2 regions of the Priestia sp. FSL P4-0332 genome follow, and region 2 is predicted to be linked to the other one. Evidence: predicted binding sites of a transcription regulator. Region 2 holds the regulator's gene; the other holds the start of a gene.
What was found. Region 2 encodes Rex, which represses fermentation and respiration genes when NADH is low (regulators of the CRP and FNR family bind a similar motif). Its sites were predicted from a motif close to TTGTGAAATATTTCACAA; they were not measured.
Positions count from the first base shown of each region.

Region 1: the regulator Rex is predicted to act here: its motif matches at 1,597-1,614, upstream of MKY06_RS08690 (glycosyl transferase).

Region 1 covers NZ_JBBOUA010000001.1:1,715,614-1,718,787, reverse strand. Annotated here, with positions in the region: gene MKY06_RS08695 (DUF2935 domain-containing protein) at 333-1,127, opposite strand; gene MKY06_RS08690 (glycosyl transferase) at 1,659-2,303, shown strand; gene MKY06_RS08685 (cold-shock protein) at 3,039-3,174, shown strand, end outside.
Region 2 covers NZ_JBBOUA010000001.1:220,158-223,331, reverse strand. Annotated here, with positions in the region: gene MKY06_RS01320 (CPBP family intramembrane glutamic endopeptidase) at 1-317, shown strand, start outside; gene MKY06_RS01315 (YdiK family protein) at 314-541, shown strand; gene tatC (twin-arginine translocase subunit TatC) at 568-1,323, opposite strand; gene tatA (twin-arginine translocase TatA/TatE family subunit) at 1,339-1,524, opposite strand; gene MKY06_RS01300 (redox-sensing transcriptional repressor Rex) at 1,578-2,216, opposite strand; gene MKY06_RS01295 (ABC-F family ATP-binding cassette domain-containing protein) at 2,675-3,174, shown strand, end outside.

The DNA.
Region 1 (3,174 bases), 1.5 Mb from region 2:
ATAGTATTGTGACAAGCTTATGTGAAAGGAATAGCTCATTAATCTTTATCTCATTTTTTTAGTTTTAACTCGCAAAAATCCCAAATATATGCAAGGAAATCCTATTCACTAACTATCCTATTCACTAACTATTGTTTATAGTGTTGCCATTAGGTTCTTATGTTAAATACATTTTTTAGAGAATGTATAAATAATTGGATGAGTCAAAAAAATTGGAATGAAATTAAACCTCAATGACTGTTTCTTTGTTAGTGAACAAAAAAAGGCTCCCTCAAAAGCTGAAGCCTTTTAAATTAAGTCATTAAGATTTGTAAAGAGGAAACATCAATGTATTATTTTTGTGTTTGAAGATTCTTTTCAAACATATCGATAATATGAAGGAACCTTTCAGCCTCTCGAAAAACATGATCAGCTAAAAGAGGATGAATAATACTTTTAATTCTACATTCCTCAATTAAATCTCTTGCTGTTTTTTTAAAGTCTCTAAGGGAGGCCACGGAAACACGATTCTGATCAAGAAATTGATCCAAAAGAGGTACCGTTTGAGATTGAGGCTTCATAGACTCTAAATCTCTTGCTTGAAAAACTAATTGATCAAAATCGTGACTGAAGTTTCTCGCCATATCTACAAGTTTTCTTTCTGATGGATCAAGAAGATGGCCTATAAATTGGGCATGATCAGCCATAATTCTTAAAAAGAAGACATTTTCCTTTATAATGGCATCAGCTAGCGGCTTCAATTTCCCTTCGTTTAATTCAATTAATCGTTTTCTAAAATAGTTGGCTTCTCTACTAGTATGATCAACCAAAAGAGGAAAGTTATTTGAGCCCGGTAGTTGACAGGTTAAGATTAAACCTAAAATTTTTCTCTTAAATGCAAATATACCTGTGGCTGCTTGTTGGACTTCCGAATTAAATCTTCTCATTTGCTCCGGATCTGTTTGATTAGTAAATGAATGAGAGCGTTGTTCAATATCTTCAAACAAACGATAAAATTGATTCGCTTCCTGTATTAATTGTGTATCCTCACATCTAAAACCTAATCGAAGAAACAATGAGTGTTCCTTCATAATCCTTGACCAAAAACGAATTTCATCTAAGGATTGTGCAACAAATGCATTAGTCATTATTAATCCTCCTATATATAATTGTAAATTAGTTTCATTCTAAGTTATTCTGTTTTATGTCTGGACATGCTTAAGCTCACATAAAAATTGGTTTTACTATATTTTTGAGGAATGGAATAAAAGATTTTGATTTTAGCCCTTCTCTCACAAAAAGAACAGGTACATGTAGAGTAGTGAATCTTCTTTACATGGGGGGTTTTAAGACCAATAAGTCCCTCCTTCACATGCTGATTACATACCATTAGCATATGCTTCACATTTTTCACCTCTTTTTCTTCTAGAGTTTTATATAAACATATGAGACAAGCAATAATATTTATGAATGTATAAATACAAGAGCCTAAAATTTCGAATTCTCTACTATCACCTTATAGAAAGGTATCCTCTGTAACCCTTCATCCGTGTGAGCTGATTGGGAGTGTGGTAGTACTCTATAAAGAATTATTATTAGAAAATAACATTTTGAGGAATGTGAAAAATGCCATATACAAATAATAAGACGGATCATTTAAATTGGAAGGAGCAGCTTTTATGAAAAAATTGTTATGGATGGGATTTATTTTGTTATTTTCGCTAAACATGCTGGTTGACCCAAGTAGTACTCGTGCTCAAACACAAGAACATCGTGTTAGTCAATCTCAGGTAAAGTTTGAAAATGAATTCAGAAGTCTTTGGATGGATCATGTATTGTGGACAAGCAATTATATTACAAGTGCAACAACAGCAGGGTCAGAAGACCAAAAACAGGTGTTGGCAAGGTTATTAAAAAATCAAGAAGATATCGGGAATGCTGTAAAGCCGATATACGGAGAGAAAGCTGGGAATAAACTTACGGATTTGCTCAAGGAACATATTGTGATTGCTGGCAAGATTGTAGATGCGGCTAAAACGGGAAAGAAAGCCTTGGTGAACCAATTAAACAAAGAATGGTATAGAAATGCTGATGATATAGCAGCGTTCCTTAGCCAGGCCAACCCTTATTTAAAAAATGAAGATTTGAAAAAATTACTGTATATGCATCTAAAATTAGTGACAAATGATTTATCTGCAAGCTTAGAAAAAGATTGGGAGGCAAGAATCGTTGCAATTGATGAAGGAGTCTCACATATTATCTTAATGGCAGATACTATATCTGCGGGAGTTGTGAAGCAGTTTCCAAAGAAATTTAATAAATAATTTTAATAATATCCAGTATTATTTGAAATTTCTTCATAAAACACTGCACCTGTAAGGGCTCTTTTACTTGATGACTCTAAGAAACCTTATGTTTACTAAAAAGGTAAACGTAGATATTCTGCATAAAGCGTCATAACCAAAGGTTTATTAAATTTAAACACTGGGTATTATCAAATCAAGACGATGTGTTAAGAGTACCGCCCGTGCTTAGGGTGTGTCCTTCTCTATTCTATAAAAAATGGCGCCTAAAACGGCGTCATTTTTTATTTGGAAACAAGTTTACGGATTTTAGTGCGAAGGTTGTATTTATATGAAAAAGGTATATAGATTCCTATCTAATAGAATGTATTTTTACGCCACTATTCAAAATTTTTTTGAGTGAACTTCCTTTTCTTTAGGAAAGACCGGTTCCATTGTGCTCTCTCATCTAATTTAGGTTCATATTTATGAATACAATGCCCTTAATAATTGTGTGAACAGTGGCTAATACTCGACTTCTATCATTTCCATGTTTAGAAGATCACTTATAAATATTTTGAAGGTTTTGCACCAGAACCTCATTATGATGTATATAGTCATACCCTTATTACATTTTAATGGAATGAGTGATGATAAAGAAAGTTAAAAAGATCAAATTAATTTAAGTTTAAGATGTCTCTATTGGGATAATATAATAAATAAGCTAGATTTAATGATAATCTGGTTTATTTTCTATATTTTAGGAGGCAATAAAAAATGGAACACGGTAAAGTGAAATGGTTTAATGCTGACAAAGGTTTTGGATTTATTGAGCGCGAAGGTGGAGAAGATGTATTTGTTCACTTCTCAGCTATTCAAGGTGAAGGTTTTAAATCCTTGGATGAAGGTCAAG
Region 2 (3,174 bases):
TAGAAGAGATTATTTTTCGAAAGATTATTTTCGGCTCTCTTCACAAACGATATAATTTTTTTATCTCTGCATTTATTAGTTCCCTTATTTTCGCTGCCGTACACTGGGATTTTAAACATTTGCTCGTGTATACAGCCATGGGATTTGTATTTGCATTCCTTTATGCAAGAACAAAACTAATTATTGTACCCATTATTGCTCACGTGTTGATGAATACAATCGTTATTTTATCTCAAACTATTTTTGCAGATAAAATTATAGAAATGCAAAAGCAAGCAGAACAAATGCAGTTTATTTTTGGAGGCATGTTTTTATGAAGAATATCCCTTTAACACGAGGGTTTATTTATATTATTATGGGGATTTTATTCACCTACCTGGCCATTCAAAATGCTCAGGAAACCGTGTGGAACTTCCCTACGATCTTATTTGCACTCGTAGCCGCATTCGATTTCAGATTTGCGGTTCGCATTTTTATCTTGCACTATAAAATTAAAAAGTTGCAGCAGCAATATAAAAATCAAGATGATTCATCTAAATAAAAAAAACCACTGTTTCAGTGGTTTTTTTACATACTAACATCTTCTCTTTCTTGCTCTGCCCTTGCCTTTAACACTTTGCGATACGAAATGCGGGAAATAATGATGCTGATTTCATACAAAATTAAGAGCGGCACTGTCACCATCATGTGCGAGAGCAATTCCGGTGGTGTAATAAGTGCGGCAATAACTAGCAGTACGAAATAGGCATACTTTCGAATTTGAGATAAAAACATAGGCGTTATAATTCCTAATCGCGTCAAAAACATGACGACGACAGGAAGCTGAAACAACAGGCCAAAAGGCAGTGTGAGCTGCATTAAAAAAGAAAAGTATTCATTAATGCCAATCACTTGGTTTACATTCAGCTCATCAGAAACGCGCGTCATAAAATCGACGACAAATGGAAACAACACAAAATAAGAAAAAGAGACACCGCCGATAAAGAGAAAAATGGAAACAGGAATATATCCAAGCGTTACCTTACGCTCTTTTTCATATAAACCAGGACTAATAAATGCCCAAAGTTGATACAGTGCAACAGGAGCTGCAAGTACACAGCCGATAATAACAGCAAACTGCATATAAATCTTAACTGGATCTGTTAGCCTAAATGCATTCATCGTTAAATTTTTTGCCTCATCAGCATGCTGTAAATAGACAATAACCTTATCCGCTATAAAAAAGCCGCCAATTGTGGCAATGACAAAGAAAAATAAAACAATTAAAATGCGTTTTCGCAGCTCTCCTATATGATCATATATTGACATTTCTTGTTCAGTCATACTATGATCACCCTTTTACTCTTTGTCATCTACTTGACGCTGTTTATCTTTTTCACGATCTTCTGATGCACCGCTAGCGGCATGCTTAAACTCTCTAAGCGTTTGCCCGACTGACCTTCCTAGCTCCGGTAACCGTTTCGGTCCAAAAATAAGCAGTGCTACAATCGCAATAATAATCCAACTGCCTGCTCCAATCCCCATATTCCCACTCTCCTTATTAATTTAGACTTAAGGAAATCGTAACACAGTCCACCTTATTCAACAGGATAATTTTTCAAAAAATAGACAAGCGACTGTAATTCTACAGCAAGATCAATATGATGTAGTCGAATCTCATCCGGTACGTTTAAGCGTGCAGGAGTGAAGTTTAGAATCCCTTTAATTCCGCAGTTCACTAAACGATCGGTAATTTGCTGAGCAACAGTGGCAGGAACGGTTAAAATCGCCACTGAGATATCATCACTCATATAATCTTCCAATTGGTCAAGGTGATAAACCGGCACGTCACCTACTTTTGTACCGACTTTATCTTCTATCACATCAAAAGCGCACTCAATTTTGGTGTTATTATTTTTAATAAAATTATAATTTAAAAAGGCCGTTCCCAGATTCCCCACGCCAATCAGTGCTACTTTCGTTACTTCATCTTGGTCTAACGTTTTACGGAAAAATGTAAGTAAATAATTCACATTGTAGCCGTATCCCTTTTTCCCTAATGCTCCAAAGTAAGAAAAGTCCCGACGAATAGTAGCAGAATCAACTTTCACTGCCTCACTTAACTCTGCTGACGAAACACGCTGTTTACCAGAAGCATGCAAGTTTTTTAAAAAACGATAATAAAGCGGCAATCGTTTAGCCGTTGCTTGTGGTATTTTTAATTGTTCAGTGTTCACGTTGTACCCCCTCAGTTCATGTATGTCATTACTAACATTTTCAAGTCATATTGCATTACCTTTCACAAAGCATCAACCGCTTTGAGGTAGCGCTTCCAATTCTCTCTCTTTTCTCTTGTTTTATATATACTCCGCTTCACACCCCGACGGCTTTTGTCTATCCAGCACTATTTAAAGTCGTTAGCTAGAACGAAGCAATTAGCCCTTCAAAGGATTCGTTTGTTAGTCATGACGGATTTTCTACATCCATCATATATAAGTTCAGAGATGCACTTATCTCTTATTTTAACATAGTATCCTGTATAAAATGTGCACGTAAAATCATTTTATTTCATGAATCAAAACATTCGCTTCACCATTTGTCCTTGTCCCTGTACAAATTACAAACGCTTGTAGGAAGAACTTGTAGTTGAAAATATGTTAAAATACACTATGGATATACTACTAGAGGTGAAAAAATGATTATTCTACAATTGAACGGTATTACAAAATACTATGGGGCAGAACCCATTTTATCGAATATAAAGTTAGAAGTACAATCAAAAGACCGCATTGCCCTAGTGGGACGAAACGGTGCTGGTAAATCAACTTTATTAAAAATTATTGCTGAGCAGCTTTCTTATGACAGCGGAGAAATTATTAAACCTAAAGGTGTTTCCATTGATTATATGGGACAAGATACAGTTCTTGAGTCAACACTCTCCATATGGGAAGAAATGATGACTGTCTTTGCTCCGTTAAAGAAGATGGAAAAAGAATTACGTACGCTTGAAACGAAGATGGGCGATCCAGACATTTTTAATGATTCAGTTCAATACGAAAAACTAACCAAAGAGTACGATCAGCTTCAAGTAACGTTCAAAGATTTAGGCGGCTATCAATATGAAGCGGATACACGATCTATTCTTCACGGTTTCCGTTTTTCAAACTTTGACTATAGCACCCCTATTTCCTCCTT